One region of the Geobacillus sp. FSL W8-1251 genome, then DNA from elsewhere that is predicted to be linked to it. Evidence: a T-box and tRNA genes for the amino acid it is inferred to sense, from the RefSeq annotation. Region 1 holds a T-box; the other holds one or more tRNA genes.

The links. A T-box is a leader RNA that pairs with one kind of tRNA and senses whether it is charged. The one in region 1 lies ahead of tyrS (tyrosine--tRNA ligase), so its partner is inferred to be a tRNA-Tyr.
Region 2: it has a tRNA-Tyr gene. The T-box ahead of tyrS (tyrosine--tRNA ligase) is inferred to sense a tRNA for this amino acid. The anticodon was not compared.

The regions. Positions count from the first base shown of each region.
Region 1 is NZ_JBBOUF010000001.1:2,299,043-2,314,157, forward strand. Features, by position in the region: gene ccpA (catabolite control protein A) at 1-975, shown strand, start outside; partial or broken gene NSS88_RS12150 (acetoin utilization protein AcuC) at 1,172-2,107, opposite strand; partial or broken gene NSS88_RS12155 (penicillin-binding transpeptidase domain-containing protein) at 2,133-2,623, opposite strand; T-box leader at 2,724-2,948, shown strand; gene tyrS (tyrosine--tRNA ligase) at 2,999-4,258, shown strand; gene rpsD (30S ribosomal protein S4) at 4,305-4,907, opposite strand; gene NSS88_RS12170 (ISLre2-like element ISGsp3 family transposase) at 5,316-6,683, shown strand; gene NSS88_RS12175 (sensor domain-containing diguanylate cyclase) at 6,958-8,793, shown strand; gene NSS88_RS12180 (GAF domain-containing protein) at 8,849-9,325, opposite strand; gene hisJ (histidinol-phosphatase HisJ) at 9,418-10,242, opposite strand; gene ezrA (septation ring formation regulator EzrA) at 10,435-12,138, shown strand; gene NSS88_RS12195 (cysteine desulfurase family protein) at 12,517-13,662, shown strand; gene thiI (tRNA uracil 4-sulfurtransferase ThiI) at 13,667-14,872, shown strand; gene NSS88_RS12205 (alpha/beta-type small acid-soluble spore protein) at 14,954-15,115, shown strand, end outside.
Region 2 is NZ_JBBOUF010000001.1:72,940-88,054, forward strand. Features, by position in the region: gene NSS88_RS00355 (IS701 family transposase) at 1-1,017, shown strand, start outside; rRNA gene NSS88_RS00360 (23S ribosomal RNA) at 1,752-4,679, shown strand; rRNA gene rrf (5S ribosomal RNA) at 4,793-4,909, shown strand; tRNA gene NSS88_RS00370 (tRNA-Val) at 4,919-4,993, shown strand; tRNA gene NSS88_RS00375 (tRNA-Ala) at 4,998-5,069, shown strand; tRNA gene NSS88_RS00380 (tRNA-Leu) at 5,076-5,158, shown strand; tRNA gene NSS88_RS00385 (tRNA-Ser) at 5,176-5,268, shown strand; tRNA gene NSS88_RS00390 (tRNA-Thr) at 5,563-5,635, shown strand; tRNA gene NSS88_RS00395 (tRNA-Tyr) at 5,646-5,727, shown strand; tRNA gene NSS88_RS00400 (tRNA-Ile) at 5,746-5,819, shown strand; gene NSS88_RS00405 (MBL fold metallo-hydrolase) at 6,049-6,897, opposite strand; gene NSS88_RS00410 (phasin family protein) at 7,251-7,550, shown strand; gene NSS88_RS00415 (ABC1 kinase family protein) at 7,602-9,278, shown strand; gene NSS88_RS00420 (CoA-binding protein) at 9,393-9,812, shown strand; gene parE (DNA topoisomerase IV subunit B) at 9,988-11,925, shown strand; gene parC (DNA topoisomerase IV subunit A) at 11,987-14,431, shown strand; gene NSS88_RS00435 (MerR family transcriptional regulator) at 14,632-15,115, opposite strand, start outside.

The DNA of each region.
Region 1 (15,115 bases):
GATGTGGCGCGGGAGGCGAACGTCTCGATGGCGACTGTTTCGCGTGTCGTGAACGGCAACCCGAACGTCAAGCCGTCGACACGAAAAAAAGTGTTGGAAGCGATCGAGCGGCTCGGCTACCGCCCGAATGCAGTGGCGCGGGGGTTGGCGAGCAAAAAAACGACGACGGTCGGGGTGATCATCCCGGATATTTCGAACATTTTCTTCGCCGAACTGGCGCGCGGCATCGAAGACATTGCAACGATGTACAAATACAACATTATTTTAAGCAACTCCGACCAAAACAAAGAAAAAGAGCTGCATTTGCTCAACACGTTGCTCGCCAAGCAAGTGGACGGCCTGTTGTTTATGGGCGGGACCATCACCGAAGAGCACGTCGCCGAATTTCAAAAATCATCGGTGCCGATCGTGCTGGCGGCGACGGTCGGGCCGGAGGAGATTCCATCGGTTAACATCGATTATGAGCAGGCGGCGTTTGAAGCGGTGACGTATTTGCTGGAAAAAGGAAACCGCCGTGTGGCGTATGTGACCGGTCCGACCGACGATCCGATCAACCAGCGGAAGTTGGCTGGCTACCGGCGCGCGTTGGAAGAGCGCGGGGTGCCATATGACGAAGAGCTGGTCGTTGAGGGCGACAATTCATACGACTCCGGCTTGGAAGCGTATGAGAAAATCGCGGAGCTTGCCGAACGACCGACGGCGGTGTTTGCCGGCACGGACGAAATGGCGCTCGGCATCATCCACAGCGCCCAAGACTATCACGTGCGCGTGCCGGAAGAGGTGGAAGTTGTCGGTTTTGACAACACAAGGCTTGCGACGATGGTGCGGCCGCGGCTGACGACCGTCGTGCAGCCGATGTACGACATCGGAGCGGTAGCGATGCGGTTACTGACGAAGTACATGAACAAGGAGAAAGTTGACAACCATATCGTCGTCTTGCCGCACCGGCTTGAAGTGCGGGAATCGACGAAATAGGAGCGAGGCTGATCCGAAAACGCTCCGCGTTTTCGGATCAGCCTTTTTCGCGTTTCCTCTGAACGCGCCTGCCGAGGCGCTCTCGTTTGCGTTTCCCATGCGCCGCCAACAGGCACGAACCGGCTCGATGGCGCCCATAAAAAGCAGCCCCCTTCGCCTATTGTTTCTGAATTTGGAGGGCGGTTCGGCCGGCCGGTCACCGTGCCGGCCGCTGGCTGCGGATGAAATACAACGCTTTTTCCACCGTCTGGGCATTTTTTTCGCTGATCTCTGCTTTGCGCGGAATCGGGGGATACAAGTCATCCGGGTCGTCCCACTCAAGCGGAAGCGCGAAGGGTGAAAGCGGTTGCTAACGTTCGCGCCGCTCATCTGGCAGCGGGCCGGACACATCGGCTTGTCCTGTCATCTCGAGCCAAAGGAGCGCCCATGCCCGCGGCACGACGCGCCAGATGTCATAGCCGCCGACGACGACGGCGATCCAGCGTCCGCCGCAATATTCATGTGCGATTTCGTGCGCGAGCTTCGGAATGGCGCGGTACGTTTTCATCGTCACCGACAAATGGGTGAGCGGATCGTAATAGTGGGCGTCGACGCCGTTTTGCGTCACGATGACATCCGGGCGGAAAAAGTCGGTGATTTCCCGAAGCGCGGTCGTATAGGCGGCGATCCATGATTCGTCTTCCGTGAACGCATCAACGGGAATGTTGAACGAATAGCCGTAGCCTGCGCCTAAGCCGCGCTCGTTGACATTTCCGGTCCCTGGGAACAAATAGCGCCCCGTTTCATGAATGGAAAACGTGCAAACGTTCGGATCGTCGTAAAACGCCCATTGCACTCCGTCTCCATGGTGGGCGTCCGTGTCGACGTACAACACGCGCAGTCCGTATTTCTCCCGGATGTATTGAATGGCGACCGCGCTGTCGTTGTAGACGCAAAAGCCGGACGCTTTGCCGCGGAAGCCGTGGTGCAGACCGCCTCCAAGGTTGAGCGCATGCCCGGCCGCTCCGGAAAGAACCGCGTCGACGGCGGTGAGGGTGCTGCCGACCAAAAGAGCGCTCGATTCGTGCATGTTGGGGAAAATCGGTGTATCCTCGGTGCCAAGGCCGTAGTTTTGCGCCGCCGCTTCCGATATAAATAAAAATGGCGACGGCTGGCGCGATTTTATGCAAATAGTCGATCGGATGGCGGGATCGAATTCTCATATACGTCCGAACAGCCGGGATGTTGAACGATTGCTGCAAGACATAGCGCACCGTGACGAGCCCGTGCGTTTTTCCGTCCGCGTTTTTCGGTGTATACGAACCGATCGAAAGCGACAAGTCGGGAATGATCGTCGCCGGCTGGATGACGCCCATCTCCATCGCCGGCGTGTATACTAAGAGCGGTTTCATCGTTGACCCGTTGGACCGGTGCGCCTGGGTGGCGTGGTTCAACTGCTCGCGCCCATAATCGAGGCCGCCGACGAAGCTGATGATTTTTCCCGTTTTGTTTTCGATGAGCATCGCCCTGACTTCGACCGGTTGGCGATGGAGGTCATTTTTCCTGTTTTCTTGTCTTTGGTGTAATACACATTGTCGCTTCCGTAATACGGGTAGCGGGCGGCGATGCGCTGCATTTGTTCATAAATCTTTTTGTCGATCGTCGTATAACATTGTGGAATTTTGCTGATTTTTCGCCGTTTGTGCGAAAAGCGTTAGGGTTGACAGCGAGCGCATCGCTATGGTAATAATAATGTATATATTTCATATGAGAAAGCGATGATGGGAACAAGTAGCGGCTGCCTCCCTGGTGCAGAGAGCTGGCGGACGGTGCGAGCCAGTCCACAGGCAGGCGTGAATTACCTCCCTGAGCAGCGATGGCGAACGTTTTTGGCACCTAGTAGCCATCCGCCGGCCGGCGCCGTTATCCAAATGAGTGAGAAAGCACCATGCTTTCTAAGTAGGGTGGTACCGCGACGAACACTCGCCCCTTCATCACGGGCGGGTGTTTTCTTTTGCATGACATTTATAAAGAGGTGAAGGACATGGATTTGCTTGCGGAATTGCAATGGCGCGGGCTCGTCAACCAAACGACGGATGAAGACGGGTTGCGCAAACTGTTAAATGAGGAGCGGGTGACGCTCTACTGCGGGTTTGACCCGACGGCGGACAGTTTGCATATCGGCCACTTGGCCACCATTTTGACGATGCGCCGCTTCCAGCAGGCGGGGCACCGGCCGATCGCTCTAGTCGGCGGAGCGACGGGGTTGATCGGCGACCCGAGCGGGAAAAAAAGCGAGCGCACGCTCAATGCCAAAGAAACCGTCGAGGCATGGAGCGCGCGTATTAAAGAACAGCTCGGCCGCTTTTTAGATTTTGAAGCGGACGGCAATCCGGCGAAAATCAAAAACAACTACGACTGGATCGGGCCGCTGGATGTCATTACGTTTTTGCGCGACGTCGGCAAGCATTTCAGCGTCAACTACATGATGGCGAAAGAGTCGGTTCAATCGCGCATCGAGACGGGCATTTCATTTACCGAGTTCAGCTATATGATGCTGCAGGCATACGATTTTCTCCGCCTGTACGAGACGGAAGGATGCCGCCTGCAAATCGGCGGGAGCGACCAATGGGGCAACATCACGGCAGGGCTTGAGCTTATTCGCAAAACGAAAGGCGAGGCGCGGGCGTTTGGCTTGACGATCCCGCTTGTGACGAAAGCGGACGGCACGAAATTCGGGAAAACGGAAAGCGGCACGATTTGGCTCGACAAAGAGAAAACGTCGCCGTACGAGTTTTACCAGTTTTGGATCAACACCGATGACCGCGATGTGATCCGTTACTTGAAGTATTTTACGTTCCTGTCGAAAGAGGAAATCGAAGCGCTTGAACAAGAGCTTCGTGAGGCCCCAGAGAAGCGGGCGGCCCAAAAGACGCTTGCTGAGGAAGTGACAAAGCTCGTGCACGGCGAAGAGGCGCTCAGGCAAGCGATTCGCATTTCTGAAGCGCTCTTTAGCGGCGACATTGCCAATTTGACAGCGGCGGAAATTGAGCAAGGGTTCAAAGATGTACCGTCATTCGTTCATGAAGGAGGCGACGTTCCGCTTGTCGAGCTGCTCGTTTCTGCCGGCATTTCGCCATCGAAGCGACAAGCGCGCGAAGACATCCAAAACGGCGCCATTTACGTCAACGGCGAGCGCCTTCAAGACGTCGGAGCCATATTAACGGCTGAACACCGCCTTGAGGGGCGGTTTACGGTCATCCGCCGCGGGAAGAAAAAGTATTATTTGATTCGCTACGCCTAAGAAAAAAGATCCGAAATGCTGATGCATTTCGGATCTTTTTTGCGCCTTAACGCGAGTAGAACTCGACGATGAGCGCTTCGTTGATTTCCGCCGGCAGTTCGGAACGCTCCGGCAAGCGGGTGTACGTCCCTTCCATTTTTTCCGGATCAAACGACAAGTAATCTGGAATGTAGTTGTTCGCTTCGAGCGCTTCTTTAATCACTTGCAAGTTGCGCGATTTTTCGCGAACGGCGATCGTTTGTCCCGGTTTGACGCGGTACGACGGGATGTTGACGCGGCTGCCGTCGACCAAAATGTGGCCGTGCGTCACGAGCTGGCGGGCTTGACGGCGCGTGCGGGCCAACCCTAAGCGATAGACGAGGTTGTCTAGGCGCGATTCTAACAAAATCATGAAGTTTTCGCCGTGTTTGCCCGGCATTTTGCCTGCTTCTTCAAACGTTTTGCGGAATTGGCGTTCGTTCACGCCGTACATATGGCGCAGCTTTTGTTTTTCTTGCAGCTGCAAGCCATATTCCGACAATTTCCGCCGTTGCCCCGGACCGTGTTGGCCAGGCGGATACGGACGTTTTTGCAATTCTTTCCCCGTGCCGCTCAACGAGATGCCAAGGCGGCGGGAAATTTTCCACATTGGGCCAGTATAACGAGCCATTCGTTGCTCCTCCTTACGCTTTTATTCCCGTAAAATAAAAGCAGATGTGCGCCAACAATTATGGCCATTTTGTTTTCATGCATCCTCGCTCTCGCAGCTAAGAGTTACACGATGCACCTCGGCGGGTCGAGGAACAAAATGAACCATAAAAGTGGGCACAAAGGCTGCTATATTTTACACAAAGGCTATTATATGATTTTTAGAGGATAAAGTCAACGTGTGAGTAAAATATTTGTGGGTGACATTCCGAAATGATCCCCGACGAGGGTTGCGAACTTTTGTTCGCGACGCTCGTCGGGGCCACCAAGCGAAGCGCGGTAGAAAAAAGCAAATGTCATGCAAAAAGGACTCTCTCCCTGCTATGATGGTGATTGTCAACATCAACCGAAAACAGGAGGGAAAGAGTCCATGAAACATCTTACCACAGAATGGCCTTTATTAAAAGAGCTGGAGGAACAATTAGTCAGAACTCTTCAAAAGGTGTTCGCTGTCTTGTTGGCGGCCCTTTTGGAGGAGATTGATCAACAACTGGCGGAAGCGCGGGACAAGCGCCGGTATCAGCTGAAAGACAAACGGCCGACTACGATCCAAACGCTGTTTGGAGAAGTGACGTTTCGACGGAACTACTACTATGACCGGCAAACGGGGAACTATACCTTCTTGCTGGATGCCGAATTAGGCTTTGATGGGGCCCGATCGATCAGTCCTTGCCTCGAGGAAACGGCGGTCGAGTTGGCCGTAGAGTGCTCTTCCTACCGCAAAGCGGCCCGTACGTTGGAGTCGATCGTGGGGTATGCGGTCATGAGCCACGAGGCGATTCGCCAACTGGTGCTGGAGGCCCCTGTCTCGCTGCACCGCCCTGTTTCCCAACGGCACGGCCGGGTGCTGTTTGTGGAGGCGGATGGACTGTTTATTTCCCGCCAGGGGAAAGGGAAACGGGCGAAAGAAGAGAAAATCCTGGCGGTTCACGAGGGATGGAAACGAAACGGTTCGCAGCTCGAGTTCGTGAACCGGCGCCACTACCTCCATGAAGGGGAGGGAGACGTGTGGGAACGGTTTGAGGAGTGGCTGATGAACGAATATGCCTATGATCCGTGCCGGGACCTGTTGATCATCAACGGCGACGCGGCGTCGTGGATCACGGCCTGCCGGGAGTATTTTGGGAAGCGGGCGTGCTTTCAGCTGGATCGATTTCATGTGGCGCGGGAGCTGCGTCAGTGTCTGTCCGGCCATCCGCGTTGGCAGGAGGTGCGGAAGAAGCTGGCGAAACAAGACGAAGAGGGGCTTCTCGTGGAGCTGAACAGCGCGGTCGGCACGTTGGAGGACGAAGCGAAAGAGAAGCAGATGGCTGCCATGATCCGCCGGATCGAGTCGATGCCGGGATGCATCCGGGACTATCGGGAGTGGCTGTCGGAGCAAGGGGTGGAGACGACCGGCATGCGTCCGATGGGCCACGCCGAGAGCGTGATGAGCCGGTTTGCGCATCGGGTGAAATCCCGCCGCAGCTGGAAAGACCAAGGGCTTCGGGCGTTTCTGAGGGCGATGGCAGCCCGAATCGACGGGATTTGGCGGAGAAATGGGCAGTTGGTGGAGGAAGAAGAGACCCGAACGGCAGCCTCGGCCTCGACGAAGTCCAAGCGGGTTGAACAGGCCAAACGGAAGGCAGGACGGTTGTGGGCAGATGTGGTGCGTCAGAATCTACCGTGTCTGCAGCGGTCATCCGGGACGCCGATCCATCAAGCGTTGTCGGCGCTCCGGGATGGTGGTTGGATGTAAAAAAATGGAATATCGTATCATCGCCTCAAGATGAGGGATGAGAGTCCGAAAGCGCTTACGAATGAATTCCTGAAAATGGTTCGCTAACTAGTGATTGGCAACACCCGTAGTGAACCGAAAAAATGTTCTCCACAAAGTCTTGACTGACTCAAAGTCAACATTTTGTTTCCCTTCTTCTCTATTTGTATGATATAATAAAAAATGCAATTTTTAGAAAAATTGTCATCCCATTCTCTTATTTGGAATGATGATGCCGGTTTGGGTGGAAAAGGCGATGAACAAGGAAGAAATGAAGCGGTATGAATCATTTAAACAAAAATTTTTCCACTGGTTTTTAGCGTTTCAGGACGATAGGCCGTTTTCGGCGGCGGCGGGCGAGTTGCTCGCGCTGCTAAAAGAAGAGCTGGCGCTCGAGCAAGCCGTTTTTTATTTGTACGACCCGGTGCGGGCTGCCTTTTATCCGGAAGCGGCCGCGGTTGGGACGCCGGACGCTAGGCCGATCGCGGCTGATGGAGAGCGGAAAGTCGCTGTTGTCGATGCCGGTGGGCCGCATATGGCGGCCCGGCTCTTTTTCATGCTTTCCGATGAGACACCGGCGATGGTCGAGCTCGTGTATCGAAAAGATGGCGGTTTTGACGAGCGGTTGTTGTGGGAGATCCGGACGGATTTGGCGCGATTGTTTCGGAAACTTAGCGCGGTGCTGCAAGGAGAGGGCGAAGAGAAACGGTATGGACAGCTGCATCACTTTGCCGCAAAAATTCATTCCTCGATGCATATCGATGTTGTGCTTGAAGAAATTATCCGCACGCTGCAAAACGTCTATCCATCATTCACCTACCACCTTCTGTTGTCGCATGACAACCATCTGCGCGGAAATTTGCCGATTAAAACGCTTGTATTGGATGAAAGGGAAAAACAGACGGCGGCGTTGCGGGCGTTTTTGACTGGACAAGTGCAATGCGAGGAGATGGAGGCGCCGCCGCGCTCGGTGCTGTACGCCCCGATTAAAGGGGTGCAGGCGGTGTATGGGGTGATTGAAATGATCGCCCCATACGCTGCGCCATTTCCAAAACGAGAGATTCATTTTATTTCGCTGCTGGCGAGCACGGCTGGAAGTGCGCTTGAGAACGCCAAGTTGTATGAACAGTCGCGCCGGCTTGTCGCCGATTTGCAGCTGATCAACGACACAATGCGCCAATTGAACGCCCGGCCGCGGCTTCATGAAGCCATTGAGTACATGGTATCGCAAATCCAACAATCGTTCGGCGCGGATGAAGTCGGTTTTTTCTTGTTTGCCGACGGCAAGCGGGAGCTTTTGCCAGGCAGCACGCCGTTTTTTTTCGACCATCGGTCCGAGCCCTATATCGAATGGGTGGAAAAGCGGCGCCAAAGCGGAAATGACATTTTATTTGCCGGTGATGTATGCGTGTCCGCTTTCGGTTCGTTTCGTTCCATCATGGCGGCGCCGATGCAGCAAAACAAGGAAACGAAGGGACTGTGCATTGCGCTCGCCAGCGAGCCATACCGATTTACGTTTGAGATGTTTAAGCTCTTGGAATCCCTCGTTCAACATTCAACGCTGGCGTTTATGAACGCGATGCTGCGCGAAGAGCTCGAGAAGATAGTAGTCACTGATTATTTGACAAAGCTGCATACGCGCCGTTACTTGGACGAGGTGATCCAAACATCCATGGGATCCGATGCATCCGGGGCGCTCATTTTGTTTGACATTGACAACTTTAAGCAAATCAACGATGTGTACGGCCATCAAACGGGCGATAGGGTGCTCGTCCAAGTGGCTGAGACGGTGTGCGCCAACATTCGCGATGGCGATGTGGCGGCGCGTTGGGGCGGGGAAGAGCTGGCGGTGTATTTGCCGAAAGTGCCGCTGTCTGACGCCATTTCGATTGCCCGCCGCATCACAGAAAAAGTCAGAGAACAAACGATTCCGACGGTGACCGTTTCGTGCGGTGTGTCATGGTGGGAGCGCCAAGGCTGCGAGGATGCAAAACAGCTGTTCAAACGAGCCGACGCCGCGCTTTATATGGCAAAAGAGACAGGAAAAAACTGCATTTTTGTGCACGATGACGGTCATTTGTATAAGGTGTAAAAAAAAGGAATCCGAGCAAGCGGATTCCTTCTTCGCGCTTGGTGCGCTTTTTTCGTCAGGCGGAAATGAGCACGCTGGCAAACTGCTCCAAGTAGCGGCGGTCGATGTCATCGAAGCGGTTTTTCACCGGGCTGTCGATGTCAAGAACGCCGATGACGCGGTCGTCTTTGATGAGTGGCACGACGATTTCCGATTGAGACGCCGCATCGCAGGCGATATGGCCCGGGAATTGGTGAACGTCTGGAACGACCACCGTCCGCCGTTTGGCGGCCGCCGTGCCGCACACTCCTTTGCCGAACGGAATGCGCACGCATGCCGGCAAGCCTTGGAACGGGCCAAGCACAAGCTCCTCGCCGTCTGCGAGGTAAAAACCGACCCAATTGATGTCGGTGAAAAACTGGTTGAGCAAGGCGGCTGCGTTCGCCAAGTTGGCGATGAAGTTGGGTTCCCCGGAAATGAGCGATTTCAGCTGTTCGATGACGAGCGCGTAATTTTCTTCGCGTGTTCCGTTGTAAGCCATGGGACGAAACATAGAACTAGCCTCCTTTTTCATCATGGTTGGAGCAGGACTCTGGCCTCAACATCCAGCAGGATGCAAGCAGGGAAATGGCTGATTCGCCTATTTTATGACGGCTGCGGGCGGTTGTCAACCGAAAGCGCCTCGCGGTCCATCCTCTCCCGTCCTTGGTGCAAGTCGGCGGCGCGATGGGCGTCGGATCCGTAGACGATTGGGATGCCCCGCCGCCGCGCCTCGGCGATCACGCCGCCCGGCGGATACGGCTCAAGGCAGAGTGGTTTGGCGGCGCCGGCGCCGTTGTAGTCCAATTCATAGCCGAACTGCTTGATGTCATCGAGAATGGAAACAATCCACTCATCCATTGGTTCCAAGCATGGGAAACGGCGTTGGAACTTGCGCACAAGCGTCATATGGCCGATACGTCTCGGTTTGTAGCGGCCAAGCTCCGTGCGGATCGATTGCAGCACTGTTTCGTAGTAGGCGCGGTGGACGCGTTCGACCGATCCGAACAAGCGGACGATGTCGGCGAACATATCTTCGCTGTAATCAAGGCATACATATTGCCCTTCGTAGGCCAAAAAGTGAACCGATAAAATGCTGTCGTCAAGCAGCGGGCCGACCTCGTCGAGCAGGCGGGTTGTTTCTTCCTCAAAGCCAGGAATAAAATCGACTTCGAGCCCGACACGGATGGCAATGTCGTTTCGGTAGCGGGCTTTCACCTCAGCGACGGCGTGCAAATAGCGCTCAAGCTGGCTAAGCTTCATCGAACAGTCCTGGTTGGGCGTTGGATCGATAAACCGCTCAGGAAGCGGGGCATGCTCCGTAAAGGAAATGTCGGTATAGCCCAGTTCGATCGCGCGCTCTACATAGGCCTCAAGCGGATCTTGGCTTCCGTGCGGACAAAACGGCGTATGAATATGCCCGTCGCGCATGATCGATTTTCCTCCTTTCTTCATGTATCATAGAAAAAATAGTGAAGATTCTTGTAAAAAAAATAAAAATTTTGGTCAAAAAATGTCGTTAACATGGTATCATAAAAACATTGAAAAACATATATTTTTGTCTTCCCCGCTATTTTCGTTTGTTCGATAGAAGTAGCTTGAATGCAAGGAGGGCATCAGCGGATGGGAATGGCATGGATCGTTCTGCTCCTCGGATCGGGGGCAATCATATATAATCATGTGTACCGAAAGCGGATGTACCGGGAAATCGATCGGCTCGAGGAATGGAAAATCAACTTGATGAACCGGCCGGTACCGGATGAGCTGGCGAAAGTGAAACAGCTGAATATGACAGGGGAGACGGAGCAGCTGTTTGAACGATGGCGCCAGCAATGGGACGACATTGTGGCAGTGAAGCTGCCGAATGTGGAAGAACAGCTGTTTGACGCGGAGCGGCTGCTCGACAAATACCGCTACCGGCAAGCGCGCCGGCTGCTTGGGCAGATCGCCGACGGATTGCGTCGTCTTGAGGAAGAAGTGCATGAAATCATTCATGAAGTGAATGAGTTGATCGGCAGCGAGGAACAAAGCCGGGCGGAGATCGAGGAGCTGCGTGCGGCTCACCGGGAAGCGAAAAAGACGCTGCTTGCTTACCGTTATACGTTCGGTTCGGCTGCCGACTTGCTTGACGTCCGTTTAACGGAAGCGGAAAAGCAGTTTCAGCGGTTTGCCGAATTGACGGAAGCCGGCAACTATTTGGCGGCGCGCGATGTGGTTCTGACACTGAAGGAAGAGCTCGGCCGGCTCACAGCCATGATGGAAGATATTCCTAAACTTCTTGGCGAATGCCAAACGTCGTTGCCAGCTCAGCTCGCTGAGTTGGCTGATGGCTATCGAGAGATGGAAGAGCGCGGATACATCCTTGACCATTTGCACATGGAGCGCACGCTTCAGGAAAAACGGGAAAAAATCGAGCAATGTCTGGCCATGATCCATGAGCTGCGCATCGAAGAAGCGAAGCAGATTGTCGCTGAGCTGAAAGAAGAGATCGACGCGCTCTACGATTTGCTCGAAAACGAAGTGCTCGCGCATCAATATGTGCAAACGGAAATGCCGCGCCTCAGCGGCATGCTTCAGGAGCTCGCCGCCGAGGCGAAGGAAACCGAGGCCGAGGCGCTGTTCGTCCAGCAAAGCTACCATTTGGCGCCAAGCGACCTCGAAAAGTACCGGAGCATCGAAAAGCAGCTGCACCAGTTGCAAAAGCGGTTTTTTCTCATTCAAGACCGCGTTGCCGAGGCGAAAACAGCGTATTCGCTCCTGAAAGAGGAGCTTGAGCAGCTTGTGTCTCAGATCGACCTCATGAAGGAAGAGCATGAACAGTTTCGAACGATGCTGCAGACGCTGCGCAAAGACGAATTGATCGCCCGCGAAAAGCTTGACGGCATGAGAAAAACATTGGCCGAGGCGCTCCGCCTTGTGCAAAAAAGCCGGCTGCCGGGGCTGCCTGAACCGTATGCGCTTGAATTGGCGGAAGCGAGACGCAGCTTGCAAGCCGTTGCCGCGCGTCTTGAAGAAAAGCCGCTTGACATGCCGGCGGTCGACCAAGCGTTGGAGGAGGCGAAAGCGGCTGTGGAACGGTTGTATGAGCGGACGGTGGAAATGACCGAACAGGCGACGCTGGCGGAGCGGACGATTCAATACGGCAACCGCTACCGCCGCCGCTATCCAGCGGTCCGCAAAGGGCTGGAAGAAGCCGAATTTTTATTTCGCCATTATGATTATGAGGAGGCGCTCCGGCAGGCGGTGGCGGCCGTTGAAGAAGTCGAGCCGGGCGCGTTTGACCGTGTGCAGAAATTATGGCAGGAGGATAACAGCCGCGAACAGTGATAAACCACCCGATCACGAGTATTGATTATCCATTATTTTACCTAAAAAACACAGAATCATATGGCTGAACACAAGCTTTTCTGCCTCTTCCCTCAAACAAGAACGCCGCCCGGAATATCTTGAATGAGGGGCTTCGTTTGCTGTCTTCGTAAGGCAGCCAAACCGTGGGACGCACGGGGATGGCTTGGCTGACAGCCTGCCGTGGGGCGGGTGTTCCCAAGAATCTCCCACCTCTTCGCGCAGGTGGAAGATTGTTCAATGGGTTTTTGGTGAATAATGTAAATGACGGTGTGTTTTCGTTGTCGATTGGCGCCTGTTTTGGTTAAGATGGACGATGTACAGCGATATTTTGCCGACAATGAGCGGAGGATGGAAGCGATGATTTATCTTGACAACAGTGCGACGACCAAACCATTTCCCGAGGTGATCGATTCGTTCGTCGCCGTCGCAACGAACTATTTTGCCAATCCGTCGTCGCTCCATGGGCTGGGCATGAAGGCGGAGCGGCTTTTGGCGCAGGCGCGTGAACAAATCGCCGCCATGCTGCGCGTTAAGCCGAACGAAATCGTTTTTACCTCCGGCGGAACGGAGGCGAACAATTTCGCCATCAAAGGGGTCGCCTGGCAATATCAGCGGCGCGGCCGGCATATCATTACGACGAAAATCGAGCATCCGTCTGTCGCTGAACCGTGCCGCCAGCTTGAGGAGCTTGGTTTTGAGGTGACGTACTTGCCGGTCGACCGCGAAGGAAGGGTATCGGTTGAGCAAGTGGAACGCGCGCTGCGCGACGATACGATTCTCGTGTCGGTCATGCACGTCAATAACGAAGTTGGCACGGTGCAGCCGATCGAAGAAATCGGCGCCCTCTTGTCCCGCTATCCGAAAACATTGTTTCACGTCGATCGGGTGCAAGGGATCAGCAAAGTGCCGCTCGACTTGAAGCAAGCCGGTGTCGATTTATGCACGATATCGGCGCATAAATTTCACGGATTGCGCGGCGCCGGCTTGCTTTATGTCCGTGAAGGCGTCCGCTTGGCGCCGTTGATTGCCGGCGGCGGGCAGGAGCGGCAGCTTCGGTCCGGAACGGAAAATGTCGCCGCCATCGTCGCGATGGCGAAGGCGCTTCGCTTGGCGCTCGAGCGCTACGAGCGGGACATCGGCCGGCTTCAAGCATTGAAAGACGAGTGGCTTGAAGCGCTCTTGGCGATTCCAGACATCGAGATCAACACGCCGCGCGATGGCGCCGCTCCTCATATCATCAACTTTTCGTTAAAGCGCGGCGTGAAGCCGGAAGTGTTTGTTCACGAACTGGAAAAAAGAGGAATATACGTTTCGACGACGTCAGCCTGTTCATCGAAAAAAAAGGCGCCGAGCAAGACGCTTTTGGCCATGGGGCTTGGTGAAGACCGAGCCGAGCGCGGCATTCGCATCAGCTTGTCGTTTGACAACAGCCGGGAAGAAATCGCGCCGGCGGTGGCAGCGATCAAGCAGGCGATCAAAACATTAAGCGAGGTAACGGAATAAGATGATGAACTATGACCGCATTTTGATCCGCTACGGAGAAATGACGACGAAAGGAAAAAATCGGAACATCTTCGTCCGGCGTCTTAAAAACAACATTGCCCGCAAACTGCAGGCGTTCGAGCGGATTCAGATTGAATATATGCGTGACCGAATGTATATTTTATTAAACGGCGAGCCGCATGAACCGATCATCGAAAAGCTGAAAACCGTTTTTGGCATTCATTCGTTCAGCCTGGCGATGAAGTGCGAAAACGATCTGGACGCCATTAAGGAAACGGCGCTCGCCGCCGTCCGCCAGCTCCCATACAAAGGAAAAACGTTTAAAGTGAGCGCCCGCCGCGTCGATAAGCAGTTTCCGTATCGAAGCGACGAGCTGAACTACGAGGTGGGGGCGCATATTTTGCGGCAGACGGACGGGCTTAGGGTCAACGTGCGCGAGCCGGATATTGACGTGCGCATTGAAGTGCGCCAAGACGGGACATATGTCACGTGCCGCGACATTTTCGGCGCCGGCGGCCTGCCGGTCGGAACGAGCGGCAAGGCGATGCTCATGCTCTCCGGCGGCATCGACAGCCCGGTTGCTGGTTATTTGGCGATGAAGCGCGGTTTGGAAATTGAGGCCGTCCACTTTTTCAGCCCGCCGTTTACAAGCGAACGGGCGAAGCAAAAAGTGATTGACCTCGTGCGCAAGTTGACGACATACGGCGGGAGAATCAAGCTTCACATCGTGCCGTTTACGGAAGTGCAGCAAGCCATTTATCAAGGAGTTCCGAACGAGTACTCGCTCATTTCCACTCGGCGGGCGATGCTTAGGATCACCGACGCGCTGCGCCGCCGCCAGCGGGCGTTGGCGATTGTCACAGGCGAAAGCCTCGGCCAAGTCGCGAGCCAGACGCTAGAAAGCATGTACGTGATCAATGAGGTGACCAATACCCCGATTTTGCGCCCGCTTGTTTCGATGGATAAACTTGAAATTATCGAGCTGGCGAAGCAAATCGGCACACATGATATTTCCATTCTTCCGTATGAAGACTGTTGCACCATTTTTACGCCAAGAGCGCCGAAAACGAAGCCAAAAAAAGAAAAAGTGTTCCATTATGAGAGCCAGCTCGACCTCGCTCCGCTTCTGGAAAAGGCAGTCAATGACACAGAAACGCTCGTCATTGATGAAGAAACAGGGCAGGGCGATGAGTTTGCCGAGCTGTTTTGAATTTCAAAATTTACCAAAAAGAATCGCTGCATATCGCCATCTGTTTTCACACATTCTATAGGTACAAGGAGGTGAAAACAGATGGCACGCAACAACAATCAATTGCTTGTTCCGGGTGCCCAACAAGCGCTCGAACAAATGAAATACGAAATCGCCCAAGAATTTGGCGTCAACTTAGGCGCTGACACGACTTCCCGCGCCAACGGTTCGGTCGGCGGAGAGATCACGAAACGCCTCGTTGCC
Region 2 (15,115 bases), 2.2 Mb from region 1:
AATCATCGAACGACGCTCCGTCACTTTTTCACGAAAAGCCCTTGGAACGAGGAAAGGCTGCTTGGGAAGCTTCAAGAGTGGATCCTTTCCCAGGTCGAACGACTGGCCAAACGGAAGAATCAACCCCTTTTTGTTTCGATTGATGATACGATTTGCCAAAAAACAAAGCCTTCGTCACGGGCTGTGCACGCCATTCAAGGGTGCGACTGGCACTACTCGCATAAAGATCATCAATCGGTCTGGGGGCATTCGCTCGTTTGGCTGATGGTGCACACCTTCACGCAGGCGTTCCCATTTGCGTTCCGCCTGTATGACAAGAAAGCGGGAAAAAGCAAGATCGACCTGGCGATCGAGATGCTTTCCTCGCTCAAGGTGAAGCGGGCTCAGCCGGTGTATGTGCTCATGGATTCGTGGTATCCGTCCAAAAAGCTCATCGAAGCCTGTCTGAAACAGGGATTCCATGTCATCGCGATGCTCAAGACGAACCGGATTCTCTACCCGAAAGGCATCGCCATCCAAGCCAAGCAGTTTGCCCGCTATATCGAGTCCAAAGACACCCGCCTCGTCACGGTGGGGCAGGAGCGTTATCGCGTGTATCGCTATGAGGGGGCCATCCATGGCCTCGATGACGCGGTGGTGCTGCTGGCTTGGAAGGCGGATCAGCCGATGGCGCCGGAACATCTTCATTGCATCTTGAGCACCGACCGGGAACTCGGGGACGAAGACATCTTGCGTTACTATGCTCAGCGTTGGACGATCGAGTGCTTTTTCCGGCAGGCGAAAGATCAACTGAAGCTGGATGGATACCGCGTTCGCCACATTCGGGCGGTGAAACGGTATTGGGCGGTGGTGCTGCTCTCCTGCGTGTACAGCATCGCCGAATCCCGCCAAAACCTCTCCACCGGGCTGGAGCTTCTTCGGTCGCGGAAAGACCACAGCGTCGTCGAGTTCATTTATGACGCTGCGAAGCAAGGAATTCCCATTGATGTGATCAAAAAACAGCTCCGTATCGCGTAAGGGGTACCCTGTTTGTCTCTCTAACCATGGAAATTATTGTAATGAAAAATGCTCATCTACAGTTATGTTGTCTTTGTTTTCTATTATACGCAGACGGCGATGTCTATGGCAAGAAATGATTCATGTAAGAACGGACAACCAACTTATCTGCAAGGCAGATTAGACCACTGATATATAAGGAAGCTGAAGACTTGCTTCTTCAAAAAACATATACTTGTCGCTAACACCGCTTAAGATTTGGATAAAATTAACTCGGCTATAATAGTTGACTTGAGCATAATTTAGTAGTATTATACTAACCGTCGCTTCAATAGATACGGAGCGATCTAAAAGACTTAGAGAAAAATAGCATCTTGACAAACAAAAACATTTATTGTTACTATGAAAAATGTTTGTTATGAAAAGTCTTGTGATTTTTGTGATGGTATTCTCGGGAGTTTGAATGAAAGGCTTGACATCCATCACAAAAAAATGATATATTAATAAAGCATTTGAGAGTGAATTTGGAAAATCCAGATTCCTCTGTCAAGAAGTCAAAAAACGACTCAAAGACTAAAAGCAGTTGCTTGTTCCTTGAAAACTAGATAACCGGAAAAGCGGAGGCGAGTGTTTCGCCGCGATGGGCAAATGTTCTTCGCCCGCAAGGGTGCTTGCACCCGGAAGGCGAAGGTTATTTGACCCCGAGCGGCGGCGAGCCGACGCTAGACAATAAGGAAGAAGCCGAGAGCGCTGTAGGTTAAGCTAGAAAGGGCGCACGGTGGATGCCTTGGCACTAGGAGCCGATGAAGGACGGGGCAAACGCCGAAACGCTCCGGGGAGCTGTAAGCAAGCGTTGATCCGGAGATGTCCGAATGGGGGAACCCACTGTCCGTAATGGGGCAGTATCCATGCCTGAATCCATAGGGCATGGAGGGCACACCCGGGGAACTGAAACATCTTAGTACCCGGAGGAGAAGAAAGCAAACGCGATTCCCTGAGTAGCGGCGAGCGAAACGGGAACAGCCCAAACCAAGAGGCGTGCCTCTTGGGGTTGTAGGACCGCTCATTGTGGGAGTGAGAAAGGAACGGGGTAGACGAACCGGTCTGGAACGGCCGGCCAGAGAAGGTGACAGCCCTGTAGTCGAAACTTCGTTCCCTCCCGAGCGGATCCTGAGTACGGCGGGACACGGGAAATCCCGTCGGAAGCAGGGAGGACCATCTCCCAAGGCTAAATACTCCCTAGTGACCGATAGTGCACCAGTACCGTGAGGGAAAGGTGAAAAGCACCCCGGAAGGGGAGTGAAAGAGAACCTGAAACCGTGTGCCTACAAGTAGTCAGAGCGCGTTCATGCGTGATGGCGTGCCTTTTGTAGAATGAACCGGCGAGTGACGATGGCGTGCGAGGTTAAGCCGAAGAGGCGGAGCCGCAGCGAAAGCGAGTCTGAACAGGGCGAAAAGTACGTCGTCGTCGACCCGAAACCAGGTGATCTACCCATGTCCAGGGTGAAGGCCGGGTAACACCGGCTGGAGGCCCGAACCCACGCACGTTGAAAAGTGCGGGGATGAGGTGTGGGTAGGGGTGAAATGCCAATCGAACTTGGAGATAGCTGGTTCTCCCCGAAATAGCTTTAGGGCTAGCCTCGGGATGGAGAGTGTTGGAGGTAGAGCACTGATTGGGCTAGGGGCCCTCATCGGGTTACCGAACCCAGTCAAACTCCGAATGCCAACGACTTATGCCCGGGAGTCAGACTGCGAGTGATAAGATCCGTGGTCGAGAGGGAAACAGCCCAGATCGCCAGCTAAGGCCCCAAAGTGCACGTTCAGTGGAAAAGGATGTGGAGTTGCAAAGACAACCAGGATGTTGGCTTAGAAGCAGCCACCATTTAAAGAGTGCGTAATAGCTCACTGGTCGAGTGACTCTGCGCCGAAAATGTACCGGGGCTAAACGTGCCGCCGAAGCTGCGGGATGACCGTTGGTCATCGGTAGGGGAGCGTTCTAAGGGCGTTGAAGCCAGACCGGAAGGACTGGTGGAGCGCTTAGAAGTGAGAATGCCGGTATGAGTAGCGAAAACAGAGGTGAGAATCCTCTGCGCCGAAAGCCTAAGGGTTCCTGAGGAAGGTTCGTCCGCTCAGGGTTAGTCGGGACCTAAGCCGAGGCCGAAAGGCGTAGGTGATGGACAACAGGTTGAGATTCCTGTACCACCTCCTTCCCGTTTGAGCGATGGGGGGACGCAGGAGGATAGGGCGAGCAGGCGGCTGGAAGAGCCTGTCCAAGCCGCAAGGCTGATCCGTAGGCAAATCCGCGGATTGTAAGGCCAAGCGGTGATGGCGACGGAGTCATCCGGAAGTCCCCGATTTCACACTGCCAAGAAAAGCCTCTAGCGAGGGAAGAGGTGCCCGTACCGCAAACCGACACAGGTAGGCGAGGAGAGAATCCTAAGGCGCGCGGGAGAACTCTCGTTAAGGAACTCGGCAAAATGACCCCGTAACTTCGGGAGAAGGGGTGCTCGTTTGGGTGAAGAGCCCGAACGAGCCGCAGTGAAAAGGCCCAAGCGACTGTTTATCAAAAACACAGGTCTCTGCGAAGCCGAAAGGCGACGTATAGGGGCTGACACCTGCCCGGTGCTGGAAGGTTAAGGGGAGCGCTTAGCGGAAGCGAAGGTGCGAACCGAAGCCCCAGTAAACGGCGGCCGTAACTATAACGGTCCTAAGGTAGCGAAATTCCTTGTCGGGTAAGTTCCGACCCGCACGAAAGGTGTAACGACTTGGGCGCTGTCTCAACGAGAGACCCGGTGAAATTATACTACCTGTGAAGATGCAGGTTACCCGCGACAGGACGGAAAGACCCCGTGGAGCTTTACTGCAGCCTGATATGGAATTTTGGTATCGCTTGTACAGGATAGGTGGGAGCCTGGGAAGCCGGAGCGCCAGCTTCGGTGGAGGCGCCGGTGGGATACCACCCTGGCGGTATTGAAATTCTAACCCGCACCCCTGATCGGGGTGGGAGACAGTGTCAGGCGGGCAGTTTGACTGGGGCGGTCGCCTCCCAAAAGGTAACGGAGGCGCCCAAAGGTTCCCTCAGAATGGTTGGAAATCATTCGGAGAGTGCAAAGGCACAAGGGAGCTTGACTGCGAGACGGACAGGTCGAGCAGGGACGAAAGTCGGGCTTAGTGATCCGGTGGTTCCGCATGGAAGGGCCATCGCTCAACGGATAAAAGCTACCCCGGGGATAACAGGCTGATCTCCCCCAAGAGTCCACATCGACGGGGAGGTTTGGCACCTCGATGTCGGCTCATCGCATCCTGGGGCTGTAGTCGGTCCCAAGGGTTGGGCTGTTCGCCCATTAAAGCGGTACGCGAGCTGGGTTCAGAACGTCGTGAGACAGTTCGGTCCCTATCCGTCGCGGGCGCAGGAAATTTGAGAGGAGCTGTCCTTAGTACGAGAGGACCGGGATGGACGCACCGCTGGTGTACCAGTTGTCCCGCCAGGGGCACCGCTGGGTAGCTATGTGCGGACGGGATAAGCGCTGAAAGCATCTAAGCGTGAAGCCCCCCTCAAGATGAGATTTCCCACCGCGTCAGGCGGGTAAGATCCCTCGAAGATGACGAGGTCGATAGGTCCGAGGTGGAAGCGTGGCGACACGTGGAGCTGACGGATACTAATCGATCGAGGGCTTAACCTAGAAAAGCGGAGGCGCCCCGGCTTCTTCCCGAAACGGTTATCTAGTTTTGAAGGAATGAAAAAAAGTCCTTGACAATAAGCTCAATTCCCTTATAATAATACTTGTCGCCATTGCCTAGTGGTGATAGCGGAGGGGAAACACCCGTTCCCATCCCGAACACGGAAGTTAAGCCCTCCAGCGCCGATGGTAGTTGGGGCCAGCGCCCCTGCAAGAGTAGGTCGCTGCTAGGCAAAGAACGTGGAGTATTAGCTCAGCGGGAGAGCACCACGTTGACAGCGTGGGGGTCACTGGTTCGATCCCAGTATACTCCACCATCATGGGGCGTTAGTTCAGGGGGAGAACGCTTCGCTGGCAGCGAAGAGGTCAGGGGTTCAAATCCCCTACGCTCCATTGTATGCGGTCGTGGCGGAATGGCAGACGCGCTAGGTTGAGGGCCTAGTGGGGGCAACCCCGTGGAGGTTCAAGTCCTCTCGACCGCATCGCTCCAAACAGTTATGGAGGAGTACCCAAGTCTGGCTGAAGGGGTCGGTTTCGAAAACCGATAGGGGTGTCACAGCCCGCGGGGGTTCGAATCCCTCCTCCTCCGCCATAAATATTGACTTAGATCAATTGGTAGAGACGAGCATCTGCATCGTCGAATTTGCTTCGAGTTGTCCCGACGCATCCAGCGTCTTCGAATTGGCTGGGAGAGGAAGGGACACAACAGAAGCCAAGGAGTCACGGTCTACTTCTATCATGCCGACTTAGCTCAATTGGTAGAGACGAGCAGCTGCTTCGTCGAGTCGGCTTCGAGTTGCCTCGACGCATCCTGCTTCCTCGAAACAGCTTGTAGAGGAAGAGGCACAGATCACAACAATAAGCCACCTTCTTGCATTTATTTTATGCCGACTTAGCTCAATTGGTAGAGCAACTGAATCGTAATCAGTAGGTTGCGGGTTCGAGTCCTGCAGTCGGCATCACGATTACGGAGGGGTAGCGAAGTGGCTAAACGCGGCGGACTGTAAATCCGCTCCCTTTGGGTTCGGCGGTTCGAATCCGTCCCCCTCCATTTTTATTTCTTATAAGCGGGCCTATAGCTCAGCTGGTTAGAGCGCACGCCTGATAAGCGTGAGGTCGGTGGTTCAAGTCCACTTAGGCCCATCACTTATGATGGACGACAAGAATGATTCTTGTCGTCTTTTTTGCGTTGTCGCTAAAGGCATAATGTGCTCTACCATCTCCATGGAGAATCCTCTAACTTTCACATGTCAACGAAAGGGTGCCCCCGTTCAGACACCCTCCCTTGGTTTTTACTTGAAAGTGGTTTTAGCAGAGAAACTTCCGCTTCAAACAAAACTAGAAGCCGTTCACGGAACGATAGTCCGTTTGCCTAATGGACGTACTTCCCATAATCAGGGGTAGCGATACGGTCAAAATTACGGGCGAGTTTTGTCAACCCTTCACGCAACTCTTTGCCGGCGACAGGAGCACCGTGTCCGGTGATGGCGACTGACGGAAAGAGTGCGGCTAACTTGCGCACCGACTCGCGGGCGGCGCGCCAATCGATGGTATAATAGCGCGGTGGGCCGCTGATTTCGATTTGTTGGGTCAACACTTTATACAGTGAATCTTGGCGGACGGTGACGAACGCGTCGCCGGCGATTAAAGCGGCGTCGCGCGGCCGAAATAACGAAATGTGGCCTGGCGTGTGCCCCGGTGTGTGGATCCAGCGGAACTCCGGCAAGTGCGGAACGGTGCCGTTCTCTGGCAGCGGATGAACGCGATCGCCCAGTTGAATCGGTTCATTTGGGAAAAACGGTGATATTTTGGCGATGAAGCCGCCCTCGACGGAAGCGTCAGGTTCAGGATAGCTCGCCTTTCCAGTCAAATACGGCAGTTCAGCCGGATGGGCATACACCGGGACATTCCAATGCTTGACAAGCTCAACAATCGCTCCAACGTGGTCAAAATGGCCGTGGGTTAAAACAATGGCTTGCGGGCGACTGCCGCTGCCAAAGCGGTCTTCCACGACTGAAACAATGTCATCGGCTGATCCCGGCATGCCAGCGTCGACTAATACAAACGCGCGGTCGTCCGGGCGGCCGACAAGGCAAATGTTCACGATTTGGATCGTATGGTAGTACAAATCGGGCAGCACGCTGACTCCGAGGCCGCTCGCTGCTGACGTCGCAGGTATGAAACGATAGTCTTCTCCGTAGTGCAGTTGTTCCTCTGCCATGGGAACTCCCTCCTTGCACGAATGGATAGCCCATCGATAGGATTCCTTATCGAGAAGTGGGATATGCAACGCTAGGTTCGAACGGAAAACACCTTCCGCATTTTCCTCTTTGGCCGCTTGCTCGACATGCCCCGCCAAATAATGGTACTATAAAGGAAACCTGAATCCGTGATAAAAACGCGTTCAAACTGCTGAGAAAGCTTGATAAATCAACAAATATCACACTTTTTGCTTTTCACTCAATAAGTGAACATCCGAAACTGGGCTAAACCCTTGATATGATTACGTTTTCCGGTGCTTTTGATGAGCTGCTGTCACGGATTCAGGGGAAAGAAGGAAAGGAGGAAAACAGGATGAGCATTTTGAAAAAAGGATTGGCGTTCGGGCTTGGGCTTGCGATCGCCAGCAAAGAACAAGCGGAAAAATTGATCGATGAGTTGGTCAAAAAAGGAGAGTTGTCGCTTGATGAATCGAAGGAAGTGATCGATCAATGGAAGCAGCAAACCGAAGCGCGGAAAGCGGAAGTACAGCGGCTTGTACGCGAGCAAATCAAGCAGGTGATCGATAAACTCGACTTGGCGACGAAAGAAGACGTGCGGCAGCTCGAGGAGCGAATCCGCCGTCTTGAAGAAAAGGAACAAAGCGGGCAGTAAACCGATGCGGCCTGTCCGCTCGCTTTTTACCGCCTTAGGAGAGATGTCTCGATGATCGGAAAACGGGTGCGCCATATCGGAAGGTACCACGAAATCGCCGCCTCCTTGCTTCGGCACGGATTCGGGATGATCGTCGATGAGCTCGGCTTTTCGTCGTTTCTTGCGTTGCCGCCGCGATGGAGAGCGGAGCAAGGGAAAAAGGAAGGAAAAACGGTTGGGGAGCGGCTCCGCCTTGTGCTCGAGGAGCTCGGCCCGACGTTCGTGAAGCTCGGGCAAATTGCTAGCACACGGCCGGATTTGATTCCCGCTCCGATCATCAGTGAGCTCGAAAAGCTGCAAGACCAAGTTCCGCCGTTTCCGTTTGCCGATGTCCGCCGGATTGTCGAAGCGGAGTTTGGAAGTTCGCTGGAAACACTCTTTCGTTCATTTGAGGAAATGCCGCTCGCTGCCGCTTCGCTTGGACAAGTGCACCGGGCGGTTCTTCCTTCCGGACAGGCCGTGGCGGTGAAAGTGCAGCGCCCGCACATCGCTGCGCGGGTGGAGACGGATCTGGAAATTTTGCAAGATTTGGCCGTGCTGGCGGAACGCCGTCTCGATTGGGCGGCAACTTACCAATTGTCTGAGATTGTCGATGAACTGGCGCGTTCATTACGGCAGGAGCTGGATTATACAGTCGAGGCGCGCCATGCGGAACGGTTTGCACGGCAGTTTGCCGGCGATTCGTCGGTGTATGTCCCGAAGGTGTTTTGGGATTATACGACGAAAACAGTGCTCACGATGGAATATGTCGAAGGGATCAAACTCGGGGAGATCGAGCGGTTGAAAGCGAACGGCCACTCCTTAAAAACGATCGCCGAGCGTTTGGCTGAAGCAACCTTTCAACAAATGTTTGAGCATGGATTTTTTCATGGCGACCCTCATCCTGGCAATGTATTTGTTCTTGACGATGGAACGCTTTCCTTCATTGACTTTGGCTTGATGGGCCGCCTTCGACCTCATGTCAAACATCATCTTTCTTCACTCATCATCGCCTTAATGCGGCAAAACACGGATGGGGTGTTGGGTGCGATTTACGGTTTAGGAATTGTTCCTGACGGAGTCGATGAAGGAAAATTGCGCGATGATATTGACGAGTTGCGGGAGAAATACTACCGCGTCCCGCTCGGTGAGATCAGTCTTGGGGAAGCCGTCGAGGATTTGCTTTCGGTGGCATTTCGCCATGGCATTCGCATCCCAAGCGATTTGACGCTGTTAGGGAAAGCGCTGTTGACGGTCGAAGGGGTCGTGGAGACGCTTGACCCGCAGTTTCGCATCATGGATGTGGCCGAACCGTTTGGGAGAAAGCTGATGAAAGAGCGTCTTCGGCCTGACCGGGTGGCGGAAACGGCGTGGAAACGGATTTTCGACTACGGTGAATGGCTGCTTCGCTTGCCGGACAGCGTAAAGGAATGGACGAAAATGATGCGGCATGGCAAGCTTCGATTGGAAATCACGGCGCCTGATTTGGAAACGCTGCTAAAGAAGCTCGATCAGATTACGAACCGACTGTCCATTAGCATCGTTCTTCTTTCGTGGAGCATCGTCATGGCTGGCATGATGATCGCTTCATCGTTCGGACGGCAGTCGATGCTGCTATGGAAAATTCCTGCTGTTGAAATCGGATTAGGTGTGTCCGCTTTTCTTTTTGGTTGGCTGCTTTACTCGATTTTTCGTTCGGGAAAGTTTTAGCGTTTGTTGCACAATGTTAAAAAGGGCTAAACCATTTTCTGTCTCATAGAAGGATTTTTCTTTCTCGATCGCGAAACAAGTACTGCAAAACCAAAGAGGGAAGGAGGAAACCCGATGCCCATTGTCAACCCAAGCCGGGAAGAAATCGGCGACATTTTGCGCAAGGCGAAGCGGATTGCCGTTGTCGGCTTGTCCAACAATCCCGAGCGCGAGTCGTATATGGTGGCGAAGGCGATGAAAGACGCCGGATACGAAATCATTCCGGTTAATCCGATGATCGAGGAATGGGAAGGCATTCCAGCGGTCGACAAACTGACGGATATCGAAGGACATGTCGATATCGTCGATGTGTTTCGCCGTTCCGAACATTTACCGGAGCTCGCCCGCGAGTTTGTGCAAATCGATGCGGACGTATTTTGGGCGCAACTTGGCGTCATCAATGAAGAAGCATACGCGTTTTTAAAGGAAAAAGGCTATACGGTGATTATGGATCGCTGCATTAAAGTAGAACACGCGCTCACGAAACGCCCGTAACAGGCAAAGCGCGCCATTGACGAAACGGCCATCTTCTCTAAGATGGTCCTTTCGTTTTTCAGGCGCCGTTGTCCGATTTTGTCAAGCGGTGTCAAAAGACAATGGACAGCTGGTCATTTTATGATACAATAAAACAGAAACAGATGTTCTTGTTTTGGCAGAAAGGGGTGGGCTTGTGGCAAAGCAAGCGATACATGACTATAACGAAGATGCCATTCAAGTGTTAGAAGGGCTTGAGGCGGTGAGGAAGCGGCCGGGGATGTACATCGGCAGCACCGACAGCCGCGGGTTGCATCATCTTGTTTATGAAATCGTCGACAACTCGGTCGATGAAGCGTTGGCCGGATATGGAAATTACATTTTGGTGCAAATACATAAAGACAACAGCATCACCGTCCTTGATGAAGGGCGCGGCATGCCGGTCGGGATGCATAAGCTTGGCAAGCCGACGCCGGAAGTCATTTTGACGGTGCTCCATGCCGGGGGCAAGTTCGGCCAGGGCGGCTATAAAACGAGCGGCGGCCTGCACGGAGTCGGGGCGTCGGTTGTCAACGCCTTATCAGAATGGCTGGTCGTCACGATTCATCGCGACGGCTTCATGTACCGGCAGCGGTTTGAGCATGGAGGCAAACCGGTGACGACGCTAGAGAAAATCGGCACAACGAACAAAACCGGAACCATCATTCAATTTAAGCCGGACCCAACGATTTTCAGCACGACGGTCTTCGATTATGAAACATTGAGTGAACGGCTACGCGAATCGGCGTTTTTGCTGAAAGGGTTGAAAATCGAACTCGTTGACGAACGGACCGGCATGCGGGAGGTGTTCCATTACGAAAACGGGATTGAAGCGTTTGTGGCCTATTTGAATGAGGAGAAAGATGTGCTCCACCCGGTTGTGTATTTTGCTGGCGAGCAAAACGGCATTGAAGTCGAGTTTGCGTTCCAGTTTCATGACGGTTATTCGGAAAACGTGCTGTCGTTTGTCAACAACGTGCGCACAAAAGACGGCGGCACGCATGAGGCGGGTGCGAAAACGGCGATGACGCGCGTTTTTAACGAATACGCCCGCCGTGTCGGTTTGCTCAAGGAAAAAGATAAAAATTTGGAAGGAACCGATATTCGCGAAGGATTGTCCGCGGTCGTTTCGGTGCGCATCCCAGAGCACTTGCTTCAGTTTGAAGGGCAGACGAAAGGAAAGCTCGGAACGAGCGAAGCGCGTTCGGCCGTCGATGCGGTGGTGTCCGAGCAGCTCATGTACTTTCTGCAAGAAAACCCGGACGTAAGCGCGATGCTCATTAAGAAAGCGATCCGGGCCTATCAGGCGCGTGAAGCGGCCCGTAAAGCGCGCGAAGAGGCGAGAAGCGGCAAAAAGCGGAAAGGGAAAGAGGCGCTCTTAAGCGGCAAGCTGACGCCGGCGCAAGGGCGCAATCCGCAAAAAAACGAGCTGTATTTGGTCGAAGGCGATTCGGCGGGCGGTTCGGCGAAACAAGGGCGCGACCGCCGCTTCCAGGCGGTCCTTCCGCTGCGCGGGAAAGTCATCAACACGGAAAAGGCGAAGCTTGGCGATATTTTGAAAAACGAGGAAATCAATACGATCATCCACGCCATCGGCGGCGGCGTCGGCGCTGATTTTTCGCTCGATGATGTCAACTACGACAAAGTGATCATTATGACCGACGCCGACACGGACGGCGCCCATATTCAAGTGCTGCTTTTGACGTTTTTTTACCGCTACATGCGTCCGCTCATTGAAGCGGGAAAAGTGTACATCGCCTTGCCGCCGCTTTATAAAATCAGCAAAAAAAGCGGCAAAAAGGAAGTCATCGAATACGCATGGACGGATGAGCAATTGCGGGAAATCACGAAACGAATGGGCCGCGGCTATACGATTCAGCGCTACAAAGGGCTTGGCGAAATGAACGCCGATCAATTGTGGGAAACGACGATGAATCCGGAAACGCGCACGTTGATCCGCGTGCGCATTGAAGATGCGGCTCGCGCCGAGCGGCGGGTGACGACACTGATGGGCGATAAAGTCGAGCCGCGCCGCAAATGGATTGAAACGCATGTTGCCTTTGGGCTTGAGGAAGAGCCAGGGTGGATCGGCTGATGGCGGTGCGAAAAGACGCCGCCATGATTGCGCCGATGTCTTGTAGGAAAGGAGAGGTATGATGGCAGAGCGATTGTTGGAATTGCCGTTAGAAGACGTGCTTGGCGACCGCTTCGGCCGCTACAGCAAATACATCATCCAAGACCGGGCGCTGCCCGATGCGCGCGACGGGCTGAAGCCCGTGCAGCGCCGCATTTTGTATGCGATGTACATCGATGGCAACACGGCCGATAAACCGTTTCGTAAGGCGGCGAAAACGGTTGGGAACGTGATCGGCAATTTTCATCCGCATGGCGACTCGTCAGTGTACGAAGCGATGGTGCGGATGAGCCAAGAGTGGAAGCTGCGCAACGTGCTGATTGAAATGCATGGCAACAACGGCAGCCTCGACGGCGACCCGCCGGCGGCGATGCGCTACACGGAAGCGCGCTTGTCGGCGATCGCCGCTGAGTTATTGCGCGACATTGACAAGCAAACGGTCGCGTTTGTGCCGAACTTTGACGATACGACGGAGGAGCCGACCGTCTTGCCGGCGATGTTTCCGAACTTGTTGGTGAATGGCTCGACCGGGATTTCGGCCGGCTATGCGACCGACATTCCGCCGCATGCGCTCGGCGAGGTGATCGATGCTGTCCTGATGCGGATTGACCGGCCGGATTGCACGGTTGAGGAGCTGATGACCGTCCTTCCCGGCCCTGATTTTCCGACCGGCGGCATCATCCAGGGGAAAGACGGCATCCGCAAGGCGTATGAGACCGGCCGCGGGAAAATCATCATCCGCGCCAAAGCCGCCATCGAGCAGGCGAGAGGCGGGAAAAAGCAGATTGTCATCACGGAGTTGCCGTATGAAGTGAACAAGGCGAATTTGGTGAAAAAAATTGACGAGCTTCGTTTGGACAAAAAGCTCGACGGCATTGCTGACGTCCGCGATGAAACGGACCGGAACGGGCTGTCGATCGTCATCGAGCTGAAAAAAGACGCCGATGCCGAGGCGATCCTTAACTATTTATACAAAAACACCGATTTGCAAGTGCCATACAGCTTCAACATGGTGGCGATCCATGAACGCCGGCCGAAGCTGATGAGCTTGCCGGAGCTGTTGGATGCCTACATCGCCCACCGGAAGGACGTCGTCACGAACCGTTCGCATTTTGAGCTCAAAAAAGCGAACGAGCGGAAGCATATTGTCGACGGGTTGATCAAAGCGCTCTCGATTTTGGATGAGGTGATCGCGACGATTCGGGCGTCGAGTGACAAGCGCGATGCGAAAGATCGGCTGATGGCGGGCTACGGGTTCACCGAGGCGCAAGCGGAAGCGATCGTGACGCTTCAGCTTTACCGGCTGACAAACACCGATATCGCCGCGCTTCGGCAGGAAGCGGAAGAGCTCGACAAAACGATCGCCGAGCTGAGCGCGGTGTTGGCCGATGAGAACAAGCTGTTGTCGGTCATTAAAAAAGAATTGAAGGCCATGAAAAAGCAATATGCTGACGAGCGGCGAACGGCGATTGAAGAGGAGATCGAAGAGCTGAAAGTGAACGTTGAAGCGCTCATTCCGGCTGAAGATGTGATCGTGACCGTGACAAAGGAAGGATACGTGAAACGAACGAGCTACCGTTCGTACAGCGCATCGAACGGTCAGGACATCGGCATGAAGGAGACCGACCGTCTGCTCGCCCAGCTCGAGATGAATACGACCGATGTGCTCTTGCTGTTCACCCGCCGCGGCTATTATTTGTATTGCCCGGTTCATACGCTGCCGGACATCCGCTGGAAAGAGGTCGGCCAGCATATTTCAAGCTTGATTCCGCTGGAACGCGACGATGAGCTCATCGCCGCTGTCCCTGTTTCCTCGTTTGAGACGGACGAACAGCTCGTCTTCGTCACGAGGCAAGGGATGGTGAAACGGACCGAGCTTTCCCAATACCAAGTGCAGCGCTACACGCGCCCGCTTGTTGCGGTCCATGTGAAAGACGATGATGAGGTCGCCGCCGTCTATGCGACGGACGGCCGCGGCCTCCTTTGGCTGGCGACGCATGATGGCTATGCACTTTTGTTTGCCGAAGAAGAAATCAGCCTGGTCGGCGTGCGCGCTGCCGGGGTGAAAGGGATTCAACTAAAAGAAGGAGACTTTGTCGCCGCCGCCTGCCCGCTTCGCCCTGAAGACCGCGGTTTTCTCGTTGTCGCGACGCAGCGCGGGGCGGTGAAAAAAATGGCGCTAGGCGAGTTTGAGCCATCCTCGCGCGCCAAGCGGGGTGTGCGAATCGTGCGCGAAGTGAAATCAAACCCGCACTGCGTGGCCGGAGCGATTTTGGTCGGCGAGAGCGAGGGGACGGTCGGGCTGCGGACGGAAAAAGGGGCGACGGAGATGGTGGAGACTGCGTCGCTTCGCTTGTCGGACCGCTACGCCACCGGCTCGTTTGTCATCGATACGGATGAAGCGGGAGCAGTGGTGGACGTCTGGAAAGAACCGGCGAAGGGGATTGGCAAAGGAGAAGAAGGATGAGGGCGGACCGTTCGGATGTGCCTGCCGGTCGGCGCGCGTTGTTTGAGGGCGGAAAACCGCGGGCGAAAGCCCCGCGCTTTCAAACCAGCGTTTGTTTGCCGCCAAGCCCATGTTGGAGATTGATCAACAAAATAGGGAACGAAAAAGGGCGCTCCTTTTCATGGAGCCCCTTTTTCGATTGCGGCCTTTCCATTCGGGAATTACCAAAACTTCCACCATTTGTTCGTCCGGGAGCGGCCGGCGTTGGTGTTGGCTGCTGTTTGCCGAAAGGAAAGCACCAGTTCCCGGAAAGCTTTTTCCCGCTCGATAATGCGCTGTTCGAGCTGTTTTCGCTCCTGTTCTTGCCTCGCTTTTTCTTCGTGGCAAAAGGCGACGACCGTTTCCAAATGTTCGTGCAGCTGCTCGGTTTTTTGCTGCCACGCTTCTTGGTAGTCTTGAAGGGAGCGGCGCACGGTTTCCGCCGCAGCGCTCGTCTGCTCGCCGAGGTGGTCGAGTTGCCCTTTGACCTCCCTCATCGCCTGTTGGATGGTGTCGGCTGCCTCGCGCTTGACGGCGTCGACGAGCTCGTCTTTTACGCGGGCGACGAGCTGTTCTGCTATGTACGGGGCCCCATGGCGCAACAAACGGGGCACGTCAATAATTTCCCCTTCCATCACATCGGGTTCCACCGGAGCAGGTGGATCG